Regions from separate parts of the Pantoea sp. RCC30.1 genome, predicted to be linked through region 1. Evidence: riboswitches for the same ligand, from Rfam matches in the RefSeq annotation. Region 1 holds a riboswitch; each other region holds the start of a gene.
The links. Region 1 has a riboswitch for thiamine pyrophosphate ahead of AC2LB6_RS01600 (FAD-dependent oxidoreductase). Riboswitches for the same ligand answer to the same signal wherever they lie in the genome.
Positions count from the first base shown of each region.

Region 2: another riboswitch for thiamine pyrophosphate. It lies ahead of thiC (phosphomethylpyrimidine synthase ThiC); the one in region 1 lies ahead of AC2LB6_RS01600 (FAD-dependent oxidoreductase).
Region 3: another riboswitch for thiamine pyrophosphate. It lies ahead of thiB (thiamine ABC transporter substrate binding subunit); the one in region 1 lies ahead of AC2LB6_RS01600 (FAD-dependent oxidoreductase).
Region 4: another riboswitch for thiamine pyrophosphate. It lies ahead of AC2LB6_RS00155 (TenA family protein); the one in region 1 lies ahead of AC2LB6_RS01600 (FAD-dependent oxidoreductase).

Region 1 is NZ_JBXUHX010000001.1:327,437-335,187, reverse strand. It holds gene AC2LB6_RS01635 (fimbrial protein) at 1-267, opposite strand, end outside; gene AC2LB6_RS01630 (hypothetical protein) at 731-1,000, opposite strand; gene AC2LB6_RS01625 (DsbA family protein) at 1,318-1,860, shown strand; gene AC2LB6_RS01620 (ASCH domain-containing protein) at 2,084-2,497, shown strand; gene AC2LB6_RS01615 (HesA/MoeB/ThiF family protein) at 2,507-3,475, opposite strand; gene AC2LB6_RS01610 (thiazole synthase) at 3,485-4,243, opposite strand; gene thiS (sulfur carrier protein ThiS) at 4,246-4,443, opposite strand; gene AC2LB6_RS01600 (FAD-dependent oxidoreductase) at 4,427-5,371, opposite strand; TPP riboswitch at 5,503-5,622, opposite strand; gene AC2LB6_RS01595 (cysteine hydrolase family protein) at 5,686-6,231, opposite strand; gene AC2LB6_RS01590 (ArsR/SmtB family transcription factor) at 6,478-6,792, opposite strand; gene AC2LB6_RS01585 (alkene reductase) at 6,809-7,751, opposite strand, start outside.
Region 2 is NZ_JBXUHX010000046.1:13,377-21,127, forward strand. It holds gene AC2LB6_RS23015 (aminotransferase-like domain-containing protein) at 1-1,020, shown strand, start outside; gene thiE (thiamine phosphate synthase) at 1,214-1,840, opposite strand; gene thiC (phosphomethylpyrimidine synthase ThiC) at 1,843-3,765, opposite strand; TPP riboswitch at 3,853-3,953, opposite strand; gene rsd (sigma D regulator) at 4,106-4,612, opposite strand; gene nudC (NAD(+) diphosphatase) at 4,702-5,472, shown strand; gene hemE (uroporphyrinogen decarboxylase) at 5,513-6,580, shown strand; gene nfi (deoxyribonuclease V) at 6,583-7,251, shown strand; gene AC2LB6_RS23050 (YjaG family protein) at 7,315-7,751, shown strand, end outside.
Region 3 is NZ_JBXUHX010000006.1:140,602-148,352, forward strand. It holds gene leuC (3-isopropylmalate dehydratase large subunit) at 1-329, shown strand, start outside; gene leuD (3-isopropylmalate dehydratase small subunit) at 333-938, shown strand; gene AC2LB6_RS07930 (MFS transporter) at 978-2,156, opposite strand; gene sgrR (HTH-type transcriptional regulator SgrR) at 2,410-4,071, shown strand; TPP riboswitch at 4,107-4,209, shown strand; gene thiB (thiamine ABC transporter substrate binding subunit) at 4,256-5,242, shown strand; gene thiP (thiamine/thiamine pyrophosphate ABC transporter permease ThiP) at 5,218-6,825, shown strand; gene thiQ (thiamine ABC transporter ATP-binding protein ThiQ) at 6,812-7,513, shown strand; gene AC2LB6_RS07955 (DedA family protein) at 7,517-7,751, opposite strand, start outside.
Region 4 is NZ_JBXUHX010000001.1:22,004-29,754, forward strand. It holds gene ascF (PTS cellobiose/arbutin/salicin transporter subunit IIBC) at 124-1,593, shown strand; gene AC2LB6_RS00150 (6-phospho-beta-glucosidase) at 1,641-3,071, shown strand; TPP riboswitch at 3,133-3,235, shown strand; gene AC2LB6_RS00155 (TenA family protein) at 3,305-4,006, shown strand; gene AC2LB6_RS00160 (ABC transporter ATP-binding protein) at 4,003-4,743, shown strand; gene AC2LB6_RS00165 (ABC transporter permease) at 4,740-5,495, shown strand; gene AC2LB6_RS00170 (ABC transporter substrate-binding protein) at 5,519-6,454, shown strand; gene AC2LB6_RS00175 (sensor domain-containing phosphodiesterase) at 6,490-7,751, opposite strand, start outside.

The DNA of each region.
Region 1 (7,751 bases):
TTCCGTAGTTTCGTTGCGGCTTTCGAAATACGATTTCGCCCACTTACCTAAATCAACGCTCTGGTTTTTACTTGCGGTAGAAACGTCACAGGAAACATCGGTAATTTCGCCGGTAAATTTCACTGCACCACCGGCACCCTGTGTACCGGCTGCTGCTCCCGGATTAGGATTAATCGGTGATGGACCATTCGCAGGTGTTGCTAATACCGATCCGGAAATCATAAGGCCAGCCAGTGCCACTGGCAGAATACGTTTTCTGATATTCATCAAACCTGTCTCTTTTCAATACATACAAAGTGGCTGGAGTTAGCCACCTGATGGATAGATATGCATTTTAAAAAATGCGCCAACACAACAACCCGAGGTTTATTATGTTGGCGCCATAGTAGCGCTGCACAGCTATATAAAAGATAAACAACTCGTTTCGTTACGGTCCAAAATAATAGCTCGAACACTTTTCGTGTTCTGGATCAAGTTTCAGAAATTTAAGAAAAGGATTAACCAGACGGCTCGCTTCATTTATAAAATAATATATTCACCTTTGCGGTGCTTTATTTTTACCTTAAATATTTATAGGCTCCAGAATGGGAATATATTTTCTGGCGTGTGTGAATGTGAAATAGTGCAGAAGTGACGCTCAACAATAGCCAGCAATGATCATTCATGATGATGAAATAGCCAGCTAGTGAGATTATTCGGGGGTGATGACAGTCAGGCCAGCTGGTGCGACTTAAAGCAGATCGTGATCCATCGGCGTACGAAAAGCGTGGCGTGCGGCGATCATCAACTGACTGGCTGTCACGGTGGTGGGGAGTCGCATCAGAATTTTGCTCGCCTGCCAGTAACAGAGCACCATGACCTCATCCTCCTCCTGTTCAGCCAGTTCTTGCAGCCGGAGGCGCAGTGACAACACATCAATAGTCTGCTGCTCATCCAGCATGTCAGAGATCGTCTGGTTGATAACGCGATGGAGAGTTTTCCAGGTGAGATCGGTATGCAAAATAAACCTCTTTTAACGCTAATCGGCTCAGGGCAGACAGGCAGCAGGCAAGTAGCAGAAATGGCTTCGTAATTAGAGAGAGCAAACTCTGCTGATAACTATAGCTGCTCATTAGCGGCGATGCAGGGCCAGCTGTTGAGAATGCCAAAGCTGATAATTCTAACGACTAATAACCCTGCCTGTCGCCTGTTACGCACAGGTCAGCGGCTGATTGCTGATTTTTGTAACAATTACGGCTGATTCTTAACTGGCTGAAGCAGAGAGGATTTGCCAGGGTAAATACCCTTCCCGTTCCGTTTATCATTAAGGAGTAATTGATGAGTCAGCATGCTAATGCACTGGTCTGGGGCCACGGCCCGGCGATCTTCGAAGTCTTTCTGGAGCCCACCTGTCCTTTTTCGGTGCGTACATTCAATAAATTAGACGCATTACTGGCGCACGCGAGTGAAGATAAGATCACCGTGAAGATCCGGCTACAATCTCAGCCATGGCACCTCTATTCCGGGCTGATTGTGCGCTACATTCTTGCCGCCGCCTGCGAAAGTAAAGAGGCGGCGAGGAAGGTGATGCAGGCGGTGGCCGATCATCGTGAAGAGTTTGAATTTACCGATCACTGTACCGGCCCTAACCGCGAGGCCACGCCGAATCAGATTCTGGCCCGCCTGAAAGAGTACAGTGGCGTGGATGCCAGCGCCGCATTTGATCAGCCTGATGTGCAGACCGCCATTAAATGGCACTGCAAATATGCCCGCCAGAACGGTATTCACGTTTCACCGACCTTTATGGTTAATGGCCTGGTGCAGCCTGAGCTCAGCAGCGGTGACGACATTGAGCACTGGACAAACGTTCTGATTGGTTAGTTTTTGTGCGCGGCTGCAACGGGCCGCGTCAGACTGTCTCTCTCCTTTGCGATCCAGCAAAGACGCAATCTCAATATCCTGATAATTAAGCCTGTTTTCCCATGAGCAGGCCGGGTAAGCTGTACCGCTATCAGCAGCATTTACACCGCTGCTACATCATCTTAACGGCGTCGCTGGCCTGTTTTTACGCCAGTCTGGCGCCTGATTCATTGAGGAATTGCGGATGCCGATGACGCTTGAACAGATACAGGACAAATATCCGGGTGCATTTACAGATGCATTTGGTGATTCCCCGGAATTAGCCAGCGAACTCGCGACGCTAATTATTGCCGGAAAGAAGGTGGCCTCCTGCGGTTCGTTACGCAGCTGGCAGGAGCAGGAAGCATTGCCTCAGCCAGGCGGTTACAGCATTGTTCTGAACGGAGAAAAGCGGCCCGTCTGCGTGATCCGCACCACCGGGCTGTTCCTGACGCGCTTTGATCGCGTGACGCCAGAGATGGCGATGCTGGAGGGTGAAGGCGATCTCAGCCTCGACCACTGGCGGCAGGAACATCAGCGCTACTTTGAGCGTGCAGGCTATTTCCACAGCGAAATGGAGCTGATCTTCGAGACCTTCCAGCTGGTCGAGGTGATTTAAACCGGCACCTTACAGCGTGTTGGCTGCCATCAGCGCCAGCCGCGTAACGCCACGGGCGGCGAGGTTCTCAGCCGCCTGAGCCGCGCGCATCCCACTGGCGCACACCAGCACCACGCGCTGATCCAGTGGCGGCTGCCAGGCCGCTATCTGCTGCGGCAGAATCCGTAACACCCGTCCGTCCACACTAAACGGTGCCTCCTCCACGCTGCGCAACTCCACTATGCAATCGTCTTCCGTCAGCATAGACCGATCGATAAACGGCGTGCCCGGCGCTTCCGGTTCAGGTGCGTTATCAAAGCGGAACTGCCTGATGTGCCAGTCAACAAAGTCACAGTGGATCATGCAGCCGAGCGGCGACGGCGTCAGTTTTAACAAAACACTCAGCGCCATCTGCGCCTGCATGGCACCCAGCGTCGCCACCGCGGGTCCCATTACGCCAGCCGTGTTGCAGTTACCCGAGGCCGTGGGCAACTGCGGGAACAGCGCGCGATAGCCGGGTGCGCCGCCACAGAATCCGCCGACATAGCCTTTGCGTCCCAGCACCGAGGCACAGATCAGTGGCAGACCGCGCGGATAGCACGCGTCGGAGAGCTGATAAGTAATGGCGAAGTTATCCGCCGCATCCACTACCAGGTCGATCCCCTCCAGCGCCAGCGGCAGTTGACTGGCGCTGAGCGAGTATGGATGTACCTCAACGTGGCAGTCAGGATTTCGCTGCGCCAGCGCGCGCTGAGCACAGATTGCTTTGGGCTGACCGACCTCGTCGATGCCAAACAGTGTCTGCCGGTGAAGGTTGTGCAACTCAACCCGATCGCCATCGTAAAGACGAATAAACCCGACGCCCGCGCCCGCCAGCAACGGTAGCAGCGACGCGCTAAGCCCGCCCGCCCCCACCACCAGCACATGTGCCCCGCTCAGCCGCTCTTGCCCCGCTTCGCCAATCTCCGGCAACATAGTCTGTCGCTGATAACGCTCCATCGCCGCTCCTTAACTGAACTGTGCCAGACCAAAAATGGGCGTGGAGGCAAAGGCCATGTCGCGCTGCTCCATCAATCCCGCCTGAAACGCCTCATGCCCGCCGTGGATCGCAGCAGCAAAGGCACCGGCCATCCGCACCGGATCGCGCGCTTTTGCCACCGCCGTGTTAAGCAGCACGCCGTCGAAACCCATCTCCATCGCCTGAGCCGCCTGACCGGGTGCGCCAATGCCCGCATCAATAATCAGTGGCACATCTTTAAACCACGCACGCATGGCACGTAGCCCTTCGATATTGCGCAGCCCCTGACCGGAACCAATCGGCGCGCCCCATGGCATCAGCACTTTACAACCCGCTTCCAGCAGTTTCTCACCGACAATCAGATCTTCGGTGGTGTAAGGAAAGACCTGGAAGCCATCAGCACAGAGGATCCGCGCGGCTTCAACCAGCGCAAAGGGATCGGGTTGCAGCGTGTCGGCATGGCCGATGACTTCCAGCTTGATCCAGGGCGTGTCGAACAGTTCACGCGCCATCTGCGCCGTCGTCACCGCCTCTTTCACCGTGTGGCAGCCTGCGGTATTGGGCAGAATGCGTTTGTTGAGCTGTTGCAGCAGCGAGCGGAAAGCACCGCCTTCACTGCCTTCCCGGCGCAGGCTGACGGTAATGATCTCCGCACCTGATGCGTCGATCGACTGATGCAGGATGTCCGGTGAGGGATATCCGGCGGTACCGAGCAGAAAGCGTGATTGCGGCGTGAATTGATAGAACATGGTTAACCTCCCTGCATAGGTGACAGGATTTCCAGCTGGCTGCCCGCCTCAAGCGGCTGGCTGGCATAGCGGCTGCGTGGCACAAATTCTCCGTTCAGTGCGGTCGCGACGGTGCGCGGGTCAATCTGCTGCTCCGCCATTAGCTCTGCCAGCGTGTCTGCATCGGTTTCAATCGTGTGTCCATTAAGTTGAACTCGCATGAGTTATCTCCTGAGTAAGTTGCAGCATGAGTTTTTCAGCCATAATCGGAGCCAGCAAAAAGCCGTGACGGTAAAGCCCGTTGAGCGAGAAACGACCCTTTTCATAGCGGACTTCAGGCAGGTTCTGTCGATAAGCGGGACGCAGACCGGTGCCGCTCTCCACGATCCGCGCTTCGGCCAGCGCCGGATGCAGACTATAAGCGGCACTGAGCAGCTCCATCATCGCTCTGGCACTGATCGGGCTGCTGTCGTGGCTTTCGACCATCGTGGCACCCAGCATGAAGTGCCCGTCTGCACGCGGCACCAGATAGCAGGGAAAGCGTGGGTGCAGCAGCCGGACAGGACGGGAGAGTTGAACATCGGGGGTCTTCAGGATCAGCATTTCACCCCGCACAGCGCGCAGTGCGGGCTGCTGATCCGCGGCGTGAATGCCACGGCAGTCAATGAGGGTGCCGGTGGGTTTACCGCTGTGTAAGGGCACGCCAGCCTGTTGCAATTTGTCGCGCAGTTGCTGCATCGCGCGGCGGGGATCGAGATGTGCTTCCGCCGCAAAAAACAGCCCACGCGCAAAGCGATTTTCCAGCGCCGGTTCGATCTCTCCGGGCGCGACCCACTGATGCTGCTGAGTCATGCTGGCGAAGCGTGTCAGTTCGCGGCTGTCACGCGGTGGCGCAACCACCAGCGTGCCCTGCTGCTCCACGCCATTGACGCGTTGCGCCCACCAGCCCGCAGCGTGCTGGCCCCATTCGATCACCTGTGGCGGCGCGCTTTCAGCTTCGCACCAGGGCGCGAGCATGCCGCCCGCCCAGTGCGAGGCGGCACGACAATCAGGCTGCGTAATGATTTCGACGCTTTCTCCCCGCTCCACAAGCAGCGTGGCGACGCACAGCCCGGCCACGCCGCTGCCAAGCACCGACCAGCGGCTCATGGTGTCCACCGGCGAGGAAGAGAGAGATTCAGGATGAGATATTTCACTTTGGCCTCGTTATAAGTTAACGAAGACCCGTGATACGGAGGGAAAAGGCAGAGACGTCGCAAATGCGCCCCTGCGGCAAGTATCTGATGCGATACCCGTCTTCCTACGCCAGTATCAACTGGGTCAGGTTCTAAGGGTCGCTAAGCCGCGCGATGCGCTATTAGCCTCTCAGTCTCTCTGGCGAGACTCCCCTGACGGGTTTAGTTGTAAGTTAAGCGGGCAGCTTCGTCAAGCCGCGTGCAGGATGCAAAACCAGAGTGTTGGGATTAACGGGCAGAACCGAACCACCAGTCAGCGGCGGTTGCCAGTGCCACAAAGGGTCCCGCCAGTGTCTGATTATGATGGTCAATAATACTTTTCGCAGAGAGGTGCGGATTATCGACGGTGGTATGCGCATCGGAAATCAGCACGACGTTAAAACCCAGCTCCGGTGAGGCCCGACAGGTAGTATCAACACAGAACTCCGTTTTCATTCCGGCAATCACCAGTTGTTTGATGCCTCTTTGCTTGAGCTGGAATTGCAGGCCGGTATCCCTGAAACAGCTGGGATATTTTTTTGTGACAACGACATCTGATTGCGGGCTGACCTGTAATTCCGGGATCAGGCGGGTCAACGGGCTTTGCTCATTAAAAGGGGAATTATCAGGTCCGATGTGCCGCGCAAAAAAGACGGGTACTTGAGACTGCCGTGCTTTGGTTATGAGCAGATTGATATTCGACAGAATGCTGCCTGCGGCAAAAGGTGCCGCTGGACCATGAAAAAGGCCCTGCTGCATATCGATGATTAAAAGTGCGCTTTCAGATGTCATCATGACCTGGCTCCATTCAGTTTTTTAAGAACGGAGAACAGGTCCCCGTCCGGTTCGGCGGGGAGTGAGAATCTGTTGTGTCAGGTGCCAGTCACAGAGTCGCCCACGTCGCCGCTGAGCGCGGTGGTGGTGACGGTTGTGAAAGTCAGAACTGACATAAACATTTCTAATCCTGAATTGATGAATTCGTGAGGAGTCGCCCCCGGAAGGAGGCAACTGGCATCTACATTACCCTGAACGTTGTCACTTTTAAAGCGCCTGCAGCGATTGCGTCACCACGTCGGTGATTTCACGAATACGTGGTTCGGCGCGGCGATAATAGGTCCATTTTCCCACTTTGCTGGCTTCGACCAGCCCGGCACTGTGAAGTGCTTTCAGGCATAACGACGTGGCGGGCTGTGATAAACCCGCCTTATCCTGTATGAGGCTGGCACAGACGCCATACTGATCGAAGGGATAGAGCTGGGTATAGCCCGCAAACGCTTCTTCAGGATTTTTAAGCCACTTCAGCACTGCCACTCGGGTCGGATTGGACAGTAACTTCAGGGCATTTTCGGGGGACATGCCGCCTCACAGAGTATCAGGATAGAAAAACAGGATAGTCAGTATAGCCTTTCTCAGTGCCGCCATACAGGGAGGCGTTATCGACCTCATTCAGCGGATAGCCAGATTTAATGCGCGCAGGCAGGTCGGGATTGGCGATGAACGAACGGCCAAAACCAAACAGATCGCCCCAGCCTTTTTCCAGCATATGCTGCGCTTTTTCAGCCGTGTATCGGCCTGAATAGATGATCGGAGATCGGAATGTTTCCCTCAATGCGACGCGGAAACTCTCTGGCATGTCCGGGCTATTATCCCAGTCCGCTTCGGCAATGGAGAGATAGCCGACTTCCAGCTCATTCAGCAGTTCTGCTGCGCGGATGTAGGTCGCCTGTGGATCGCTTTCGACCAGGCCGAGATAAACTCGCTCTTCGTCAGTGCTCGAAAACAGAGGCGCAAATCTGACGCCCACACGATGGCTGCCAAAGACCGAGCTGACCGCCTCAACGACTTCACGCAGGAAGCGCAGACGATTCTCCACTGAGCCACCATATTCATCCATACGGAAGTTAGTGTGCTCAGAAATGAACTGATTAATCAGATAACCATTGGCGGAATGCAGTTCAACGCCATCGAAACCGGCTGCTTTGGCATTTTCCGCTGCATGTCGGTAGAGCGCCACGATCTCTTTAACTTCCTCTGTGGTCAGCGCCCGTGGCTCGCTGGGTGCAGTCAACATCCCCTCGCCTGGTCCGGTTTCAATGAATACCCGTACGTTGTCGGCCGCAATGGCAGAAGGCGCAACCGGTGCCTGCTTGCCCGGCTGAAGTTCATTGTGTGACACACGGCCTACATGCCAGAGCTGGCAGAAAAGGGTGGCACCTTCCTGATGTACCGCCTCTGTGACCTTTTTCCAGCCAGCGATTTGCGCGTCGCTGTGGATCCCTGGCGTCCAGGCATAGCCCTGCCCGCGAGGCTCAATC
Region 2 (7,751 bases), on a different contig from region 1:
TATGGTGTTTTCGCGCTGCGACAACAGGTTGCACGACTGGCAATAGATAGCGGCTGCCAGCTCACTGCCGATGACATTGTGATTACTACCGGCTGCCATGAAGCGTTATCGGTCGCCGTTCGGGCCGTCTGCGAGCCGGGCGATATCATTGCTGTTGAATCACCGTCGTTTCACGGCATCATGCAAACCCTGCGCGGCTTTGGCATTCGTGCCATTGAGATCCCGACGGATGCGGTCACCGGCATCAGTCTGGAAGCGCTGGAGCTGGCCTTTGATCAATGGCCGATCAAAGCAGTCGTTGTCGTGCCGAACTGCAATAATCCGCTGGGATTCATCATGCCCGAACAGCGTAAGCGGGCATTGCTGGCGCTGGCGCAGCGGTTTGATGCGGCCGTGATTGAAGATGATGTTTATGGTGAGTTAGCCTGGGAATACCCGCGCCCGTCCACGATTAAAGCGCTGGATCTCGATGGCCGGGTTCTGCTATGCAGCTCTTTTTCTAAAACGCTGGCTCCGGGTTTACGTGTCGGCTGGGTTGCACCAGGCCGCTATCGTGACCGCGTGCTGCATATGAAATATATCGTCACAGGCTCCACCGCCACGCAGCCTCAGCATGCGGTCTCCGAGTTTATCCGCCAGGGCCATTATCAGCCCCATCTGCGCCGGATGCGGCAAATCTATCATCGTAACTATGAAACTTTTAGCTGCTGGGTACGCCACTACTTTCCCTGCGGCATCTGCGTCTCCCGCCCTCAGGGCGGCTTTCTGATGTGGATAGAACTCCCAGAAGCGTTTGATGCGGTCCGGCTTAACCGCGAACTACGCGAGTCAAAAATTCAGATTGCCGTAGGCTCACTGTTTTCGGCATCGGGTAAATATCGAAACTGCCTGCGCTTAAACTACGGGCTGCCGATCAACGAGCAGACTGAACAGGCGCTGGCGCTGCTGGGTGCGGCTGTCGAACGCGCTATGCTCTCGTGCGAGCATGAGACGCAGACTTCCACCTCTTTTCTCGTATAGCGAAAAGAAGAAGCAGGGCCGGCAAGAGGAGGGAACCGGCCCTGGTCAGATAACCTTAACCTGACGGATGCCACGTTAAGGTTTTGGATTACAGCACGCCAGCGGCAACATTCACTTCTGCGCGCTGCTCTCCCGGAAGAAAGCTGGCATTACCTGTTTTGCAGCCGCTATGTGCGACAGGTTCCACAAATCCTTAATTGCCAGGTTCTGCCAGCGCCAGCAGAGTCCGGGTTGCTTCACGCCAGTCATCTGCCTGAGTAATCGCACTCACTACCGCAATACTCCCAACGCCGGTTGCCAGTACCTCAGGTGCACGCGCAATCGAGATACCACCAATCGCCACGGTGGGAATACTCGTCAGGCGTGCCAGATGCCGCTTCAGCTGCTCAATGCCCTGCGGCGCAGAAGGCATCTCCTTGGTCTGCGTCGGAAAAATATGCCCAAGTGCGATGTAAGAGGGCTGGATTGCCAGAGCGCGATCCAGTTCCGCGTCGTCATGGGTGGAAAGTCCCAGACGCAATCCGGCCTGATGAATACGGGCAAGATCGGCCACATCCAGATCCTCCTGACCCAGATGCACGCCATAGGCCTGATGTTTAATCGCCAGCTGCCAGTAGTCATTGATAAACAGGCGCGCGTCATAGCGTTTTCCCAACGCAATCGCCTGGGCAATGGCAGGCTCGGCGATCTCATCGGGCTGATCCTTAATGCGAAGCTGCAGCGTGCGAACACCCATCTCCAGCAGGCGTTCAATCCACTCGGGGCTATCAACCACCGGATAAAGCCCCAGGCGCGGGGCGGTAGCAGGAAATGCGGGCATCGTTACTCCTCCTTAATGGCATCGGCAGGGTGATAAAGCTCACCGCCGTGGCTGCGAAAACGGTCTGACATCTGCGCCATGCTCACTTCAACCGGCTCGGCGTGGGCATCCTGGCGTGCTGCAAACTCGCGCACCTCCTGGGAAATTTTCATCGAGCAGAATTTGGGGCCACACATTGAGCAGAAATGGGCCACCTTGCCCGACTCCTGCGGCAGGGTTTCGTCATGCATAGCCCGCGCCGTGTGGGGATCCAGCGCCAGATTAAACTGATCTTCCCAGCGGAATTCAAAGCGCGCTTTGGACATGGCGTTATCACGGATCTGCGCACCGGGATGGCCTTTGGCCAGATCGGCGGCATGCGCCGCGATTTTATAGGTGATTAATCCCTGCTTCACATCCTCTTTGTTGGGCAGACCCAAATGCTCTTTAGGTGTGACATAACACAGCATGGCGCAACCAAACCAGCCAATCATGGCGGCACCAATACCTGAGGTGAAATGGTCATAACCGGGCGCGATGTCGGTGGTCAGCGGTCCAAGGGTGTAGAAGGGGGCTTCATCGCACAGGTCAAGCTGTTCAGTCATGTTGCGGCGGATCATATGCATCGGCACGTGGCCCGGACCTTCAATCATCACCTGAACATCATATTCCCAGGCAATACGGGTTAGTTCACCTAGGGTACGCAGTTCGGCAAACTGCGCTTCATCGTTAGCATCCTGAATCGAACCGGGACGCAGGCCATCGCCCAGCGACAGGGAGACATCGTAAGCGGCGCAGATTTCACAGATCTCACGGAAGTGCTGATAGAGGAAGCTCTCCTGATGATGTGACAGGCACCATTTCGCCATAATCGATCCACCCCGCGAGACAATTCCGGTCAGACGTTTCGCTGTCATTGGGACATAACGCAGTAGTACGCCCGCGTGGATAGTGAAGTAATCGACGCCCTGTTCCGCCTGTTCAAGCAGCGTGTCCCGGAATATTTCCCAGCTCAGCGCCTCAGCCACGCCATTCACTTTTTCCAGCGCCTGATAAATCGGCACGGTACCAATGGGCACCGGACTGTTGCGCAAAATCCATTCGCGCGTTTCATGAATATAACGACCGGTCGAGAGATCCATCACCGTATCAGCACCCCAGCGAGTCGACCAGACCAGTTTTTCCACTTCCTCCTCGATGGAGGAGGTCACCGCCGAGTTACCGATGTTGGCGTTGACCTTAACCAGGAAGTTGCGGCCAATGATCATCGGCTCCGATTCCGGGTGATTGATATTGGCAGGAATGATGGCGCGTCCGGCAGCAACCTCCTGACGCACAAACTCAGGTGTGATGCTGGCTGGCAGATGTGCGCCAAAACTGTGGCCCGGATGCTGTTGCAGCAATACCTCACTGCTGATTCGCTCACGGCCCATGTTTTCCCGCAGGGCAATAAATTCCATCTCCGGGGTGATGATCCCCTGGCGGGCATAGTGCAATTGCGTGACGCGGCGGCCTGCGCGGGCGCGGCGCGGCGCGGGAAGATGATCGAAGCGCAGATGATCCAGCCCCTCGTCAGCCAGCCGCTGCTGGGTATAGCCTGAGCTGTTCTGTTCGAGAAGTACGCTGTCGTTGCGTTCAGCAATCCAGGGGGCACGCAGCTTTTCCAGGCCACGATGCACATCGATCGATGCCGCGGGATCGCCATAGGCACCCGCCGTGTCATAGACCGGCACCGCTTCGTTCTGCTCATAGAGAGGCTGTTCTTTGCTGCCGCCGATGTGGGTCGGGCTTAGCACAATTTCACGCATGGGAACGCGAATATCCTCGCGGCTGCCGGTAATCCAGATGCGGCGGGACTGGGGAAATGCACTGCCGCTTTGCAGGGAATCGATAAATTCCTGCGCCTGGCCACGCTGTTCACGGCGGGTTGTTTTTTGGTCAGACATAGCAATCTTCCTGTTAAGGGGGAACGATGCTTGCCCGGAGTTCGGAAGGAGTAACTGTATAAACAGCACAGGCGTGCTGACATACAGAGAAGATTTACTCTTGTTCCCTTCGCAGGTTCTAACCTGATCAGGTTCCGCGGATCCCGAATTAACGGTCTCAGCCCAACTGGGCACTCCGACAAGAAGCTGTTTTTACGCTGGGTTGTGATAACAGACCCGGGCGTAAAAACCTTATATTTCAAATCAAAAATAAAAAAGGTTCTTTGGAGAGCGCTCCTCAGAACCTGTTCAGCATAAAAGGGCTTCGGGATAATCTCAACCCCTTTGCCGGAGATGATGATTAAGCCGGACGCGCGATATGGCTGTCATTGGCTACCAGCGGGGGGGCAAGCTGGTTATCCCATGCCAGCTGGATCAGCTTATCTTCCAGCGTAAAACGTGCTTCCAGCACTTCGCCCACTTCTGAGAGTGCCTGCTGGAAGGTCATGCAGTTTTCGTCGTCGATCGCCTGCTGCAGGTGGCCGTCATACAGCTGCATCAGACGCTCAGTATTGGCTTCCAGCGGTGGATAGATCTGTGCAGCGGCGATCATCGGGCTGTCGCCGCTCATTTCACTAATCACGCGTTCATAGATACTGAAGTGACCCGCAGAAAGATAATCGACCAGGCCGTGACAGAAGTTGTCCAGAGCCTGCTCATCAAGACGCGTCAGCGCCTCTTTGTTTGGTTTAAGACCGACCAGGTGATAATAGGTCACCAGTAGCTGACGACGGGCTTCAAGCCACGAATCGACCAGATCATTACTGCCACCTACGCGTTCAGCCAGGACGTCTAACTGGTTAAGCATATCTAACTCCATGTGAGTTATAGTTGTTTATCTACACACTTAACATCAGGACTTCAGCGTGCGAGTTGACGCTAAGGATGACGAAATAAATGCAATGCGAAATCTCAAGCGTAGACGCTGGATGGTGGATTGTCAGCCATGAACAGAAACTTTGGTTACCACAAGGCGATTTACCCCACGGAAACGCCGAAAAATTTGGTTTGACCGGCAGTAAAGCCCGAACCATCGGTGAGTGGCAGGGCGAAAAAGTCTGGCTGATTTGTGAGCCACGTTCTGCCGATATGTTCTCAGTACGACAGTTGATCGATCAGGATGTGGCGCTGTTTCAGCTGGTGGGTCGCGGTGTGCAACTGGCGGAATTCTATCGTTCTCACCGCTGGTGCGGCTATTGCGGCCATGAAATGCACCACAGCAAACATGAATTTGCCTGTCTTTGCAGTCATTGTCGCGAGCGTTACTATCCGCAGATCGCACCCTGCATCATTGTGGCTATTCGTCGTGGTGATGAAATCCTGCTGGCGAATCATGCCCGCCATCGCAACAAGGTTTACACCGTGCTGGCGGGTTTTGTGGAGGTTGGCGAGACGCTGGAGCAGGCCGTTGCCCGCGAAGTGATGGAAGAGAGCAATATTCGCGTTAAAAACGTCCGTTACGTTACATCCCAGCCGTGGCCCTTCCCGCAATCGCTGATGACAGCGTTTATGGCGGAGTATGACAGCGGCGATCTGCAGCACGACGGTAAAGAGCTGCTGGATGCTGCCTGGTTCCGTTTTGATGACCTGCCTCTGCTGCCACCGCCGGGCACCGTGGCGCGCCGCCTGATTGAAGATACCGTCGCCCTGTGCCGCGCCGAAGTGTGAAAGTGCTACACTACACGCCTGTTATTGAGAGAGTGTTGAGATGAGTGAACTGAAGAACGATCGTTATTTGCGTGCCCTGTTACGTCAGCCGGTTGATGTCACGCCGGTCTGGATGATGCGACAAGCCGGGCGCTATTTGCCGGAGTACAAAGCGACACGCGCCCAGGCGGGTGACTTTATGTCGCTGTGTAAAAACGCCGAGCTGGCCTGTGAAGTCACTCTGCAGCCGCTGCGCCGTTATCCGCTGGATGCCGCCATCCTCTTCAGTGACATCCTGACCATTCCGGATGCGATGGGACTGGGTCTCTACTTTGAAACCGGCGAAGGCCCACGTTTCTCAAACCCTGTGACCTGTCGCGCTGACGTTGAGCGTTTACCGGTGCCCGATCCAGAAATGGAGCTGGGCTATGTGATGAATGCTGTCCGCACTATCAGGAAGAACCTGAATGGCGATCTGCCGCTGATTGGCTTCTCAGGCAGTCCGTGGACGCTGGCCACTTATATGGTGGAAGGCGGCAGCAGCAAGGCGTTCACCAAAATCAAGAAGATGATGTATGCCGATCCCGCTACGCTGCACGCGATGCTGGATAAGCTGGCCGACAGCGTCATCCTCTATCTCAATGCTCAGATCCGCGCTGGTGCACAGTCCGTGATGGTCTTTGATACCTGGGGCGGCGTGTTGACTGGTCGTGACTACCGCGAATTCTCACTTCACTACATGCACAAAATTGTTGATGGCCTGCTGCGTGAAAACGACGGTCGCCGCGTGCCAGTGACGCTCTTCACCAAAGGCGGCGGACAGTGGCTGGAAGCGATGGCCGCTACCGGTTGTGACGCGCTGGGTCTCGACTGGACCACCGATATTGATGACGCACGCCGTCGCGTGGGCGACAAAGTCGCACTGCAGGGCAACATGGATCCTTCTATGCTCTATGCGGCACCGGAGCGCATCGAACAGGAAGTGGCTGGGATCCTGGAGCGCTTTGGCTCAGGTACCGGACATGTCTTCAATCTGGGTCATGGTATTCATCTGGATGTCCCACCGGAAAATGCGGGCGTCTTTGTTGAGGCGGTACACCGTTTATCACGTCCCTGGCATCAGGAGTAATCATGGATATTGCCGCACTTCGCGCTGAGCAGTTACAACGCGCCGCTGATGTGGTGCGTGAAGATGACTTTGATGTGCTGCCACCCCGCTTTATCGGCGGGGCGGATGTTGGATTTGAGCAGGAAGGCACCATCACCCGGGCGGCGATGGTGATACTGGAATATCCATCCTTAAAGCTGGTGGAACATCGCATCGCACGCGTTGAGACCACGATGCCCTATATTCCGGGCTTTCTCTCATTCCGTGAATATCCAGCGCTGATGGCCGCCTGGCAAATGCTGGAGCAAAAGCCGGACCTGCTGTTTGTGGATGGACACGGTATTTCGCATCCAAGACGACTTGGCGTCGCGTCACATTTTGGCCTGCTGGTCGATGTGCCAACCATTGGTGTCGCGAAAAGTCGCCTGTGTGGCCGTTTTGCCGATCTGGATGCGCAGCCTGGTAGTCGTCAGCCGCTGATCGACAAAGGTGAGCAGATAGGCTGGGTATGGCGCAGCAAACTGCGCTGTAATCCGCTGTTTGTCGCCACCGGCCATCGCGTCAGCCTGGATACTGCGTTGCAGTGGGTCGAAAACTGTACGCGCGGTTACCGGTTGCCGGAACCGACCCGCTGGGCCGATGCGGTTGCTTCAAACCGAACCGCTTTCCAGCGCTGGCAAAACGCGCTTTAACACTGTTTGTGCTGCGGTTTTGCAGTTACACTGCGGCCAGCGAAACGAATAAGAGCCACCTTTATGTTACAAAATCCCGTTCATCTGCGTCTGGCGAAGCTGGAAAGCTGGCAGCACCTTACTTTTATGGCCTGCCTGTGCGAGCGCATGTATCCCAACTATCGCGCATTCTGCGAGCAGACTGAATTTGCCGATCCGGCACTCTATCGTCGTATTCTTGATCTGATCTGGGAAAACCTGACGGTCAAAGATGCGAAGATAAACTTCGACAGCCAGCTGGAAAAGCTCGAAGCCGCCATTCCTGATGGCGATGCGTTTGAAGTTTACGGCGTTTATCCGGCTATCGATGCCTGCGTGGCATTGAGCGAAGCCGTGCATGCGCAGCTGAGCGGTGAAACTCTTGAGCATGCTATTGAAGTCAGCGAGACCTCAATTACCACTGTCGCCATGCTGGAGATGACCCAGGCTGGACGCGAAATGACCGATGAAGAGCTGCGTGA
Region 3 (7,751 bases), on a different contig from region 1:
TCGCTAAAGGCCGCAAAGTCGCGCCTGGCGTGGTTGCCATGGTAGTGCCAGGTTCCGGCCCGGTAAAAGCGCAGGCTGAAGCGGAAGGTCTGGATAAAATCTTCCTGGAAGCGGGCTTTGAATGGCGTCTGCCGGGCTGCTCAATGTGTCTGGCGATGAACAATGACCGTCTGAATCCGGGCGAGCGTTGCGCATCTACCAGCAACCGTAACTTTGAAGGTCGCCAGGGCCGCGGTGGACGTACCCATCTGGTCAGCCCGGCGATGGCCGCGGCAGCTGCCGTGACCGGCCACTTTGCCGACATCCGTGAACTGACGACAGGAGCTTAAGTCATGGCGAATAAATTTACTCAGCACACCGGCATTGTTGCGCCGCTGGATGCCGCGAACGTCGATACGGACGCAATCATTCCCAAGCAGTTTTTGCAGAAGGTCACCCGCACCGGTTTCGGTCAGCACCTGTTCCATGACTGGCGCTTTGAAGATGACGCCGGTACGATGCCTACACCCGGTTTTGTGCTGAACAAGCCGGAGTTCAAAGGCACCAGCATCCTGCTGGCACGCGAGAACTTTGGCTGCGGCTCCTCACGTGAGCATGCCCCCTGGGCATTGACCGATTTCGGTTTTCACGTGGTGATTGCGCCAAGCTTCGCGGATATCTTTTATGGCAACAGCTTCAATAACCAGCTGCTGCCGGTTAAATTAAGCGAAGAGGAAGTGGATGAGTTGTTCAGACTGGTTGCAGCCCAGCCAGGCATCAGCTTCACGGTCGATCTGGAAGCGCAGACGGTCACCGCAGGCGATAAAGTCTATTCATTCGAGCTCGACAGCTTCCGCCGCCACTGCATGATTAACGGCCTCGACAGCATCGGCCTGACACTGCAGCACGAAGCCTCTATTTCGCAGTATGAGCAGAATCAGCCCGCCTTCCTGCGCTGATTGAGTTAAAGAAGGGCGACATTTCGTCGCCCTTCTTCTTTATACGTCGCGCACCCGCGCCGACATCACCAGCGCCACTATCGCCAGCCCGAATGCCAGCCAGTAAACTGCCTCATGCCCAAGCCGCTCACTCAGCGATCCCTGAATAACCCCCGCCAGAATCATGCCCGTTGAGATCGAATTGGTGAACATGGTGGTCGCCGCGCCGGGTCGTCCTGGCATCAGATCCTGGAACCACAGCATCCCTATACCAGCAATAATCCCGACAAATACCGCGTTAAACAGCTGTAACACCATCAGCGAGGTACGGGAATTGAACAGCACCAGCCCCAGATAAAACAGGACGCCCGCAGCCACCGCGATCAGCATTAACCGCCGCTTGCCAATGCGACGCGCGTAATGGCCCGCCAGCAGCATCACCGGGATTTCCAGCCCGGCCGCCGTTCCCATCAGCAGACCGGCCAGTTTCTCCGGTAGGCCCAGCGTGGTGCTGATATAGAGCGGCATATCAATGATATACATAGTGTTGCAGGTCCACATCGCCACCGAGGCGAGGAACAGCAAACGCACATCGCGATCGCGCCAGCCGCTCAACGGCAGCCCGCCGCTTTGCATCAGTGGCTGCGAACGTGGCACCGACGGCAGGGTAAACCAGACCAGCAGAATGCAGAGCAGAAACAGCACCGCGGCCACCATAAACAGCGTCACAAAGCCGTAGTTCAGCGCCAGCGCGAACGATAACGGCGGCCCGATCACCCACGCCAGCGACAGCTGCGCACGCATCACTGAACTGAACATCACCGCTTCACGCGCCGACTGATCAGCATACTCTCGTGCCAGCGCAAACAGCTGCGGCATAGAAACACTGGCCAGCGCTGACAGCAGCACACCCAGTGTCAGCAGAGTCAGATAGTCGCGGGTAAAGGCAAAAAGTAGCGCATTCACCAGCGCCATCAGGCAGCAAAAGAGAATGATATGACGACGATCGCCGACGCTGTCTGAGCGCTTTGCCACCAGCATACTCACCACGATACCGGCCACCGCATTGATGGTGAAAAACAGTCCGACCCAGAAGGGCCGCGCCTGCACCTCGCGCGTCAGAAACAGGCTGAGAGTCGGTGCCTGCAGAGCACCCGCGATGCCCAGCATGAACGAAGCGACCATAAAAGCGAGGTAAACCGGGTTGATGCGGCGCTGCCGCGTTAACAGCGATTTCATTCGAAATCCCTTACAGAACAAACAGAGGGGAAAAAAGAAGGGTAGACGATACCGCGCAACATGAAAAAAGCCAGCAGAGATCATCTGCTGGCGGTGTAAATGCACCCTACTCAGAAAAGCACTCCGCTGAACAGCGAAGTGAGGGTCGAACGCCATTCACTGCTGAATGCCTCCCGCTCTTCCCATAGCGTAAAGTTTGCTCTTAAAATGGGGCAGGAAAAACAGAGCGCTTTTCACAGGGAGTTCCCCTTTTATGTCCTCATCACGTCTGAAGCAGCAGTTCATTCGCCTGTGGCAGAGCTGTCAGGGCCAGACGCAGGAGATTACACTCAGCGAACTGGCTGATCTGCTGCACTGCTCGCGCCGCCATATGCGCAATCTGCTCAACCGGATGCAGGCCGCAGGCTGGCTGACCTGGCAGGCTGAAGCCGGACGCGGCAAGCGATCACAACTTACCTTCTGCTACACCGGCCTGGCCCTGCAGCAGCAACGTGCCGAGGATTTGCTGGAACAGGATCGCATCGATCAGCTGGTCCAGCTGGTAGGCGATAAAAACCAGGTGCGGCAGATGATCAGCGCGCACCTGGGGCGCAGTTTCCGGCAGGGCAAGCATATTCTGCGGGTGCTCTACTATCGTCCGCTGCTCAACCTTTTGCCCGGCTCGCCGCTGCGGCGCTCGGAAACCCACATTGCCCGACAGATTTTCAACGGTCTGACGCGGATAAATGAGGAAAACGGGGAAATCGAACCCGATATTGCGCACCACTGGCAACAGACGTCCCCACTTCACTGGCGCTTCTTCCTGCGTCCGGCGATTCGCTTCCATCACGGCAGAGAACTGGAGATGGAAGATGTGCTCGCCACGCTGGAGCGTCAGCGCCCCCATCCGCTCTTTTCTCATATTGCGCAGATCGACTCGCCTGCCCCCTGGACGCTGGATATCCGTTTAAGCCAGCCCGACGAGGGCTTGCCCTGGCTGCTGGGCAGCGTCAGTGCGATGATCCTGCCGCGCGAATGGCCGACGCTGCACGACTTTGCCCGCCAGCCAGTTGGCACCGGTCCTTACCGGGTGATCCGCAATCAGGAGAGCCAGCTGAAGATCGAAGCGTTTGATGACTACTTCGGTTTTCGCGCGCTGATTGATGATGTCTCTATCTGGGTACTGCCCGACATCAGCGATGAGCTGGTCTATGCGGGTGTCCGTCTGCAGGGCGACAGCACCGATGAAGTTCAGGAGGAGAGCCGCCTTGAAGAGGGCTGCTACTTTCTGCTGTTTGACCAGCGTTCAGAGCAGGGCCGCAACGAAGCGGTCCGGCGCTGGGTCAGCTACCTGTTTAACCCCATCGCCCTGCTCAATCACGCGGGTGTGGGCTATCAGCGCTACTGGTTCCCGGCGTATGGTCTGCTGCCACGCTGGCATCATCGCCGTGACCTGACGCCAGTAGAAAAACCGCCCGGCTTAACGCATCTGACGCTGACCTGGTACAGCCAGCACGTGGAGCATGAAGGCATCGCTAATGCGCTGCGTCCGCTGCTGGCAGAGCATGGCGTCACGCTGGAGACCCGTGAGATCAGCTACGAAAGCTGGTATCAGGGCGAAACGGAGAGTGATATCTGGCTGGGAAGCGTGAACTTTACCCTGCCGCTGAATTATTCGCTGTTCGCGCAGCTTTATGAGATCCCGCTGCTGCATCACTGCCTGGCGATCGACTGGCACGGCGATGCGGCCCGCTGGCGCGAGAAAGCGCTGCCGCTGGCCGAATGGAGCAAACAGCTGGTCGACGAAGCCGGTCTGCATCCGCTGTTTCATCACTGGCTGTTGCTTGAAGGTCAGCGCAGCATGCGCGGCGTCCGGATGAATACGCTGGGCTGGTTTGATTTTAAATCCGCCTGGTTCGCGCCACCCGCGCTGTGAGGCTTTCGCCCCGGCGCTGAAATGACTAGAATGTGACGTTCTCAACGGGGTGCGGCCTGCCATAAGCAAGTCGCTGAGAGAGACCCGTCGAACCTGATTCGGTTAATACCGACGTAGGGATTTGAGAGGCCTCTGTGCTCAGATCCTTTGCGACTCATCCCCTATTCTCCTGAAGGAGCGCAAAGTGTTAAACAAAGTTCTGCCGGTGCTGCTGTTACTCTCCGCCCCCGTTCTGGCGGCCAGGCCGGTTCTCACGGTCTACACCTACAACTCCTTCTCTGCCGACTGGGGCCCTGGCCCGGCGGTTAAAAAAGCCTTTGAAGCACAGTGCAACTGCGAGCTGAAATTCGTCACGCTGGAAGATGGCGTGTCGCTGCTGAACCGCGTGCGGATGGAAGGCAAAAACAGTAAAGCCGATGTGGTGCTGGGGCTGGATAACAATCTGGTGCAGGCCGCGCAGAAAACAGGTCTGTTTGCCGAAAGTCAGGTCGATACCTCGACATTAAAACTGCCTGATGGCTGGCACAACACCACCTTCGTGCCATTCGATTATGGCTACTTCGCGTTTGTCTATGACAAAACCCGCCTGAAAAATCCGCCAAAAAGCCTGAAAGAGCTGGTCGATAGTCCGGAGAAGTGGCGGGTGATCTACGAAGATCCTCGTACCAGCACTCCCGGCTTAGGTCTGCTGCTCTGGATGCAGAAGGTCTATGGCGATCAGGCTCCGCAGGCGTGGCAAAAGCTGGCGCAGAAAACCGTGACGGTCACCAAAGGCTGGAGTGAAGCCTATGGCCTGTTCCTCAAGGGCGAAGGCGATCTGGTGCTGAGCTACACCACCTCTCCGGCTTACCACATCATCGAAGAGAAAAAAGAGAACTATGCCGCCGCGCCGTTTGCAGAGGGCCACTATCTGCAGGTTGAAGTTGCCGCGCAGTTAGCCAGCAGCAAACAGCCAGCGCTGGCACAGCAGTTTATGAAGTTTATGGTGTCACCCGACTTCCAGCGCACTATCCCGACCGGTAACTGGATGTACCCGGTAATCGACACGCCGCTGCCTGCCGGTTTTAGCGCGCTCACTGTGCCCGCCACCGCCCTGCAGTTCTCGCCGGAAGAGGTTGCCAGCCAGCGTTCAGGCTGGATCAGCCAGTGGCAACGCGCCGTCAGCCGCTGATGCCGCGCTGGCTTATCCCCGGTTCGCTCGCCACGCTGCTGTTAATCAGCGTGGCGCTGCTGGCCTTCGGTGCACTCTGGAGCGCCGCGCCAGAGAATGACTGGCGCAGCGTGCTGCAGGATGATTACCTGCATCACGTTATCGCCTTCTCTTTTGGTCAGGCGCTGCTCTCCGCGCTGTTGTCGCTGCTGCCGGCGATGCCGCTGGCGCGCGCGCTCTATCGACGCCGTTTCCCTGGCCGTCAGCTGCTGCTGCGTCTGTGCGCCATGACCCTGGTACTGCCGGTGCTGGTGGCGGTATTTGGTCTGCTCACCGTCTATGGTCGTGTCGGCTGGCTGGCGCAGCTGTGCCAGCTGGCAGGAATTGATTACCACTTCTCTCCCTACGGTCTGCCGGGCATTTTGCTGGCGCACGTCTTCTTTAACCTGCCGCTGGCGACCCGCCTGATGCTGCAGGCGCTGGAGAGCATTCCGGCGGAACAGCGTCAGCTGGCGGCACAGCTCGACCTGCGCGGCTGGCACCATTTTCGTCTGCTGGAGTGGCCATGGCTGCGGCGTCAGTTGCTGCCGACAGGCGCGCTGATCTTTATGCTCTGTTTCGCCAGCTTTGCCACTGTGCTGTCGCTGGGCGGCGGGCCGCAGGCCACCACCATTGAGCTGGCGATATTCCAGGCGCTGAATTATGACTACGATCCCGGACGCGCAGCGCTGCTGGCGCTGATCCAGCTCGGCTGCTGTCTGACGCTGGTACTGCTCAGCCAGCGCTTCAGCAAGGCGATTCCCGCCGGAACCAGCCAGCTGAATGGCTGGCGTGATCCGCAGGATTCACGCGGGGCACAGCTGGTCGATGCGCTGCTGATTCTGCTGGCGCTGATTCTGCTGCTGCCCCCGCTGGCGGCAGTCATCGTCGATGGTCTGCATGGCGGACTGCGCGGCGCGCTGGCGCAGCCTGCACTGTGGCTGGCTACCTTTACTTCACTGCGCATCGCCATTGGTGCCGGTCTGATCTGTGTGGTGCTGACCATGATGCTGCTGTGGAGCAGTCGCGAGCTGCGTCTGCGTCAGCGTCCTGCGGCGGCACAGTTAATTGACACCAGCGGCATGCTGATTCTGGCGATGCCAGGCATTGTGCTCGCCACCGGCTTTTTCCTGCTGTTCAATGCCACCATCGGTCTGCCCGATTCGGCTGAGGGGCTGGTGATCTTTACCAATGCGCTGATCGCCATTCCCTATGCGCTGAAAGTGCTGGAAAACCCGATGCGGGATGTCGCAGAGCGCTATGGCAGACTCTGCGATTCACTGGATATCCACGGCTGGAACCGGCTGCGGCTGATCGAGCTGCGGGCGCTGAAACGTCCGCTTGCCCAGGCTCTCGCCTTTGCCTGCGTGCTGTCGATTGGTGATTTCGGCGTGGTGGCGCTGTTTGGCAATGCCGACTTCCGCACCCTGCCGTTCTACCTTTATCAGCAGATTGGCGCCTATCGCGGCGCAGATGGGGCGGTTACCGCCCTGCTGCTGCTGCTGCTCTGCTTATTACTGTTCACGCTAATGGAAAAATTACCAGGCCGCTATGCTGACACTTGATAACCTCACTTACCTGTATCAGCATCTGCCGATGCGTTTCAGTCTCACTGCCACGCGCGGCGAGCGCATCGCGATCCTCGGACCCAGCGGGGCCGGAAAAAGCACCCTACTGAGCCTGATCGCCGGTTTCCTGCCGGTGAAACAGGGCACCCTGTTGATTGACGGCCAGGAACACACCCACAGCGTCCCGGCCAGCCGACCGGTATCGATGCTGTTTCAGGAGAACAACCTGTTTCCGCACCTCAGCGTGCAGCAGAACATGGCGCTGGGGCTGCATCCGGGATTAAAACTCAGCGCTGAGCAGCGTCAGCAACTGGCCGCGCTGGCCGATCAGGTGGGATTAGGCGATTTGCTGACCCGTCTGCCGGGCGAGCTGTCGGGCGGACAGCGACAGCGCGTGGCGCTGGCACGCTGTCTGCTGCGTGACCGGCCGGTGCTGCTGCTGGATGAGCCTTTTTCTGCGCTGGATCCCGCGCTGCGCGGCGAGATGCTGCAACTGGTGCGTTCGGTATGCGAATCGCGCAGCATCACATTGCTGATGGTGTCGCACAGTCTGGAAGATGCACAGCAAATTGCGCCGCGCAGCGTGGTGATTGTGGATGGACGGGTTTACTGGGATGGCGAGACCCGACAGCTGCTGTCGGGTGAAACGCGGGAGGCCGACGTGCTCGGCATCCCGCGTCGTTAAGCGTCAGGCGAAGAAAACCTGCCACAGCAGATGACGGAAAATCGGCATCATTGGATGGAACTGAATGCCGACGAAAGCCGCGACGGCGATCACCAGCCCCAGAGGCCCTGCCCAGCGCAGGCGCTCAGGCGGCAGCCAGGCGGTGGCCCAGTCACGGCTCTTGCCGCTACGCCACCAGCGCCAGCATAACCAGCCACCCAGCCAGATCAACAGTGCTGCGCCGAGCAACAGCCATTTA
Region 4 (7,751 bases), 310 kb from region 1:
TTCAGCTCTTGTCGGCGCACTGAAAGCACTTCATGATTTTGTGAAACCGGTTTCCTATTTGCCTGCCTGCAGGCGCTAAAACATAAAAACTTTAACCGATTTACCCTACAGAGAAGAGCGATCATGCCCATGAACTATGCCGAGGTGTCACGCGCCATTGTCGATGCGCTAGGCGGCCTCACCAATATCGAAGCCGTCACTCACTGCATGACCCGTTTGCGGTTTGTGGTGAAAGATGAAACCAAGGTCGACACTCCCCGCCTCAAAGCGATTAAAGGCGTTATGGGCGTGGTGCACAACGAATCTCAGTGCCAGGTGATCATTGGTAATAACGTGTCACAGGCTTATCAGGCGGTGCTGGAAATGGGATCGCCCGGCGGCATTGCATCAACCGCGCCGGTGAAACGCAAAATCACCCTGAAAGGCATCGGCGCAGGTATTCTGGATGCGCTGGTGGGCACCATGTCACCACTGATTCCGGCCATTATTGGCGGGTCAATGGTTAAGCTGCTGGCGATGATCCTCGATATGGCGGGCGTGTTTGAAAAAGGCTCGTCAACGCTGGTGATCCTTAACGTCATTGGCGACGGTGCATTCTTCTTCCTGCCGATCATGGTAGCTGCCTCTGCGGCGCTCAAATTCAAAACCAATATGTCGCTGGCGATCGCCATTGCCGGTGTGCTGGTCCATCCCAATTTTGTTGAACTGATGGCAAAAGCGGCTCAGGGTCAGCCGGTCGAGTTCGGCTTCATCCCGGTGACGGCGGTGAAATATACCTACACGGTAATTCCGGCGCTGGTCATGACCTGGATCCTGTCGCACATTGAGCACGGCGTAGATCGCATAACCCCTGCCGTTACTAAAAACTTCCTGAAACCGATGCTGATCGTGCTGATTGCTGCCCCTATTGCGATTGTGCTGATTGGCCCGATTGGCATCTGGATCGGCAGCGGCATCTCCGCACTGGTTTATACCGTCCATGGCTATCTTGGCTGGCTGTCCGTCGCAATTATGGGCGCTATCTGGCCACTGCTGGTCATGACCGGGATGCATCGGGTGTTTACGCCGACCATCATCCAGACTATTGCCGAAACCGGCAAAGAGGGCATGGTGATGCCGTCTGAAATTGGTGCCAACCTGTCACTGGGTGGATCGTCGCTGGCGGTGGCGTTCCGCACCAAGAACCGTGAACTGCGCCAGACCGCGCTGGCGGCGGCAGCTTCCGCCATTATTGCCGGGATTTCAGAACCGGCGCTTTATGGTGTTGCTGTGCGCCTCAAACGCCCGCTTATCGCCTGTCTGATCAGTGGTTTTATCTGCGGCGCGGTAGCGGGCATTGGCGGGCTGGCCAGCCACTCAATGGCCTCTCCAGGCCTGTTTACCAGCGTACAGTTTTTCGATCCTGCTAATCCCATGAGTATTGTCTGGGTCGGTGCGGTCATGGTGTTGTCGGTGGTGCTGTCATTTGTGCTGACGCTGTTGTTAGGGTTTGAAGACATTCCTGAAACAGAGACTGAAACGAAATCCGAAGCCGGAACCGCCGCGCAACCTGCGCCTGTTACCGAACGCACTAACGCGATTAATAGCCATTAAACAGCCACTAAAGGAAAGGGTCACGCTGACCCGGAAAAGAGGATTGCATGTCTGATTCAAGGTTTCCGCAAGGGTTTTTATGGGGCGGCGCACTGGCCGCCAACCAGAGTGAAGGCGGCTATCGCGAGGGCGGAAAGGGCTTAACCACCGTCGATATGATCCCGCATGGCCCGCACCGTATGCCGGTCAAACTGGGTCTGGAAAAGCGATTTACCCTGCGTGACGATGAGTTCTATCCCAGCCATGAGGCCATCGATTTCTATCACCGCTATCCGGAGGATATCGCGCTGATGGCAGAAATGGGGTTCAGCGTATTTCGCACCTCGATTGCCTGGAGCCGCCTCTATCCCAATGGCGACGAACTGACGCCTAATCCGGAAGGCATCGCCTTTTACCGCGCAGTCTTTGAGGAGTGCCGGAAATATAATATCGAACCGCTGGTGACGCTCTGCCATTTTGATGTGCCGATGCATCTGGTCACGGAATATGGCTCGTGGCGCAATCGCAAAATGGTCGACTTTTTTGCCCGTTATGCCCGCAGCTGCTTCGAGGCGTTTGATGGGCTGGTGAAATACTGGCTGACCTTCAACGAAATCAATATCCTGCTGCACAGCCCGTTTTCCGGTGCTGGCCTGGTGTTCGAGCCCGGAGAGAACAAGGAGCAGGTAAAGTATCAGGCGGCCCATCATGAACTGGTTGCCAGCGCGCTGGTCACGCGAATCGCGCATGAGGTGAATTCGGCTAACCAGGTCGGCTGCATGCTGGCAGGTGGCAACTTCTATCCCTGGTCGAGCAAGCCGGAAGATGTCTGGGCGGCGCTGGAGAAAGATCGCGAAAACCTGTTCTTTATTGATGTGCAGGCGCGCGGCGCTTATCCGGCCTACGCCGCCCGCGTATTCCGTGAAAAAGGGGTGACGCTTGAGATCGCTGAGGGTGATGCAGACATTCTGAAAAATAGCGTCGATTTCGTCTCTTTCAGTTACTACGCCTCACGCTGCGCCTCGGCGGAGATGAATGAGCAGAACAGTAGCGCCGCCAATGTGGTGAAATCCCTGACCAATCCCCATGTGCCGCGCAGTGAGTGGGGCTGGGGCATCGATCCGCTTGGCTTACGTATTACCATGAATATGATGTATGACCGCTACCAGAAGCCGCTGTTCCTGGTAGAGAATGGCCTGGGGGCGCGCGATGAGATCGATGCGAATGGCGAGATTAATGACGATTACCGCATCAGCTATCTGCGTGAACACATCCGCGCCATGGGCGATGCCATTGAAGATGGCGTGCCGGTGATGGGTTACACCAGCTGGGGCTGCATCGATCTGGTTGCTGCCTCAACCGGTGAAATGAGCAAGCGCTACGGTTTCGTCTATGTTGACCGCGACGACCTGGGTAACGGCACGCTGGCGCGCACGCGCAAGAAATCGTTCTGGTGGTATAAGAAAGTGATTGCCAGCAACGGGGCAGATCTTGAGTGACGTTGTCACTTAAGAGCGCACACTCGCGCCGTTGTGCTCCAACAATAAATATCGTATAACAAATGTCTCCGAGGGGTGTCCTGTAATGGGCTGAGATGGCGCAAGCCGAACCCTTTGAACCTGATCTGGGTCATGCCAGCGAAGGGACGGGTCGGCAGAATTTTCTGCGTCATCTCCTGCACTATCCCCTGTTCCAGACCGTATGCCCGGATCTCCCTGTTACTGGAGATCCCATGTCTCATCCGCTTTTCGAAACCGGCTTCTATGGTCGTCTGCGCCAGCAGGCGGGCAGCCAATGGCACGCATATGTCAGGCACGATTTTGTGCAGCAACTCGGTCAGGGCATGCTGCCACCCGCCGCCTTCCGCCACTATCTCACCCAGGATTATCTGTTCCTGCTGCACTTCGCTCGTGCCTGGGGCCTGCTGATCAGCAAACTCTCTGAGCCAGCGGCCTTACGCAGCGCGACCGCATCGCTTAACGCCATCGTCAGCGAGCTACCGCTGCATCTGGCTTACTGCCAGCAATGGGGCATCAGCGAGGCGGCGATGGCGAGCGAACCCGAAGCAATGGAAACGATCAATTACACCCGCTACGTGCTGGACGTAGGTCACACCGGGGATGCGCTGGAGCTGGTGACGGCGCTGATGCCGTGTGTCGCCGGTTACGCTGAAATTGGTCTGACGCTGCTGGACGATACTGCGACCCGCTTTGAGGGGAATCCTTACGCGGCATGGATTGAGAATTACGGTGATGAATCCTACCTTAGCGGCGTCGGTTCTTCATTGTTGCTGTTTGAAACCCTGGCTCAGCAGCGCGCGGGTGAACAACGTTTTGATAGGCTGGCGGAGATTTTCACCACCGCGACCCGGCTGGAAGCTGCGTTCTGGCAAATGGGCCTCAATCATGCTGCCGATTTTCAGGTCAGCCCATGAATCAGCCGGATGATGCCGTGCCGCCGGGGATTACAGTTCGCCAGCTCTGCCTGACATTGGGTCAGCAGACACTTTTCAGCCAGCTTGATCTGGAGATTGCAGGGGGTGCATTTACCGCTTTACTGGGTGCCAGCGGCGTGGGTAAAAGCAGCCTGATGCGGGTCATTGCCGGTCTGACGCCCCCGACATCCGGGCAGATTAGCGGCAGCGACGGTCTGCCGCTGAACGGCCGTATCGCCTGGATGGGGCAACAGGATTTGCTCTATCCCTGGCTCACGGTGGAACAGAATGTCTGCCTCGCCAGTCGCCTGAACGGTGAGAAAGCCGATCGCGACTGGGCGCAGCATTTGCTGGAACGGGTGGGCCTGAGCCACTGTGCCAGTGCGAGGCCAGCGACGCTCTCCGGCGGGATGCGTCAGCGCGCCGCGCTGGCCCGTACCCTCTACACCCGTCAGCCGGTTGTATTAATGGATGAACCGTTCTCCGCACTGGATGCACTAACACGCACTCAGATACAGACGCTGGCCGCAGAAGTGCTGGTCGGGCATACCGTGCTGCTGATTACCCATGATGCTGCTGAAGCCTGCCGGCTCAGTCATCACCTGCTGGTGATCGGGTCAGCGGGGATAGAAGCCTGCCCGCCCCTCCTGGGTCAGCCACCACGTGCAGCAGACGATATACAGGTATTGCAGAGTCAGGCCGCGTTGCTAAAGCGGCTGAGCAGGATAGCCCGATGAAAAACCATTTCGCCGCTCTTCGCCGGGGCGTGACGCTGTTAACCGGACTGATTGCGCTGTGGTGGCTCGCCACGCTGACCGCCATTCCGGCGTTTCTGCTACCCTCGCCCGCTGCGGTCGCCGCCGCGCTGTGGCAGAGCGCTGACTATCTCAGCCATCACATGCTGATTACCCTGACCGAGATCCTCAGCGGCATGGCGCTCGGCGTGCTGCTGGGTGGCGCGCTGGCGCTGGGCATGACCTTTTCGCCATGGTTACAGCGCTGGATGATGCCGCTGGTGATCACCAGCCAGGCGATTCCGGTTTTTGCCCTGGCCCCTTTGCTGGTGCTCTGGTTTGGCTTCGGTATGAGCGCCAAAGTCGCGATGGCCGTGCTGGTGATCTTCTTCCCGGTAACCTCCAGCTTTTTTGATGGCCTGCGAGGCGTCACCCCCGGCTATCTCGATCTGGCTCGTACTATGGGTGCTTCACGTGCCTCTCAGTTGCGCCATGTCCGGCTGTTAGCCGCGCTGCCTGCGCTGGGTTCGGGCTTAAGGATGGCGGCGGCCGTCGCGCCGATCGGGGCAATCATCGGTGAATGGGTCGGTTCTGCCGAAGGGTTGGGCTTTGTGATGCTGAATGCTAACGCCCGGATGCAGAGCGACCTCTGTTTCGCCGCGCTTTTCATTCTGGTGCTGATGACGCTGGCCCTGTGGCTGACTATCGATCTCCTGCTGCGCCGCCTGATCACCTGGGCACCCGAGACAATTTAATGACCTCAAAAATGAGAAACCCTATGACTAAACTGCCCCTGTTTACCCTGCTGTTCAGCGCGTCCTTAGTGGCCCAGGCTCAGGCGATGGAAAAACTGACGCTGGTGCTCGACTGGTATATCAATCCCGACCACGCGCCAATTATGGTGGCTCAGCAGACCGGCGCGTTTGCGGCAGAAGGGCTGGAAGTTAACATCGTACCCCCTTCCGATCCGGCGTTACCGCCGCGTCTGGTGGCAGCAAAACAGGCGGACTTAGCGATTACCTATCAGCCGCAGCTGCATTTTTTTGCCGATCAGGGCCTGCCGCTGATGCGGGTGGGTACGCTGATTAACACGCCACTGAACACGCTGATGACGTTAGACAAAACGGTAAAAAAACCGGCGGATTTGAAAGGGAAACGCATCGGCTATTCGGTCAGCGGCATTGAACAGGCGACGCTGGCAACCATGCTAGCCCATGACGGTGTTAAAGCCGATCAGGTGAAGCTGGTTAACGTCAATTTTCAGCTCACCAGCGCATTGATGACAGGCCAGGTAGATGCAGTGATCGGTGGCTATCGCAATATCGAAGCCCTGGAGATGAAACTTGCGGGCAAAATACCAGTGGTGCTTAACGTCGAGGATTATGGTGTTCCGGCCTATGACGAGCTGATTATCGTCGCTAATCGTGATGAGGCACACTCGGAGAAAATCCAGAAGTTTCTGCGGGCACTGAAGAAGGGAAATGCAGAATTGCAGGCGCATCCCGAGGAGAACTGGCTGGCCTTTGCCCGCGCCCATCCGGAACTGAACACGCCGTTAAACCATCATGCATGGCGTGCCACCCTGCCGCTGTTCGCAGCCGATCCGGCGAAACTGGATCGCGCACGCTATCAGGCTTATGAGCAATTTCTGTTTGATAACAAGCTGATTAAAAGCATCACCCCGGTTGAGCGCTACGCCATCGGCAGTGAGTGATAACAGAGCCCGCAGCGAGTGCTGCGGGCAGGTTATTAGCGTGATTTCTGATAAAGCCAGTGTTCAATGTCGCTGGCGGGCAGCGGTTTTGAGAAGAAATAACCCTGAATCTGATCGCAACCGTAGGTTTTCAACAACCCCAGCGTTGATTCCGTCTCGACGCCTTCGGCCAGCACGGTGTAATTCAGCTCTTTCAGCATCTGAATAATACATCTGACGATGATTCTGGATGCGTCATCCTCACCCATACGCGAGATCAGCGACCGATCAATCTTAATCACGTCCAGCGGGATATCCTGCAGATAGCTGATGTTGCTGTAGCCGGTGCCGAAATCATCCAGTGAGATCACAAAGCCGTGGGATTTCAGCGCTTCCAGCCCTTTGATCGCCACATTACTTTTTGTGATCAGTTCGTTCTCCAGACACTCAATGCCCAGAATAGCGTTGGGCAACTGAGCCGCAGCCAGTTTTGCCACCAGCTGTTCGGCAAAATCTGCTTTTGCGAAGTCGCGCTGGCTGACGTTGATTGAGACCGGAATCAGATCGTATTCGCGATTCCAGCTTGCCAGCTGCTCAACGGTATGATCGATAACCCAGTTGGTCAGATCGGAGATCAGGTTAGTTTTACCCGCTAACGGGATAAATTCTGATGGGAAGAGCTCGCCCCGCTCAGGATGATTCCAGCGGATTAGCGCCTCCAGCCCGACCGTTTTACCGGTTTTAAGACAAACTTTAGGCTGCCAGGCCAGGTAAAGCTCTTCGTCTTTCTTCAGCGCCTGAGCCAGATCGTTCATGATCATAAAGTCATCGGTGCGACGCGAGTCGTAACTCTCGTCAAACGACATCGCACTGATGTTCTCATCAATCGCCTCATGCAGCGCGCTTACAGCCTGACGCACCGTTTCATTGGCATCCATCTGCCCCGGAACAAACTCTGTTTCACCGGTAAAGACATCCAGGTCGAGCGTGATATTTTCCGCCAGATCGGCCTTCATGCCCTTAAACAGGTCGGGCAAATTATGCGCGGTAAAGCGATCTGAATAAGGCTGTACGATGGCAAAACGGCCTGGAGCAAAAGAATAAAGTGTTTCGTTGGCTGGCAGAGTAAGCCGGTGAGCTACATCCTGCGCCATCTGCTTCAGCAATTTCTCCATCGGCGCAATACCCACCGCGCGGGAAAGCTCATAGGCGCGAATGATGTCGAGGCAGTCGATAAGAATCAGGCGAAATCGGCTATGCGGCGCGGTAAGGGTCAGCTGGTGGATATCACGAATCAGCTTTGGACGATTCGGCAGGT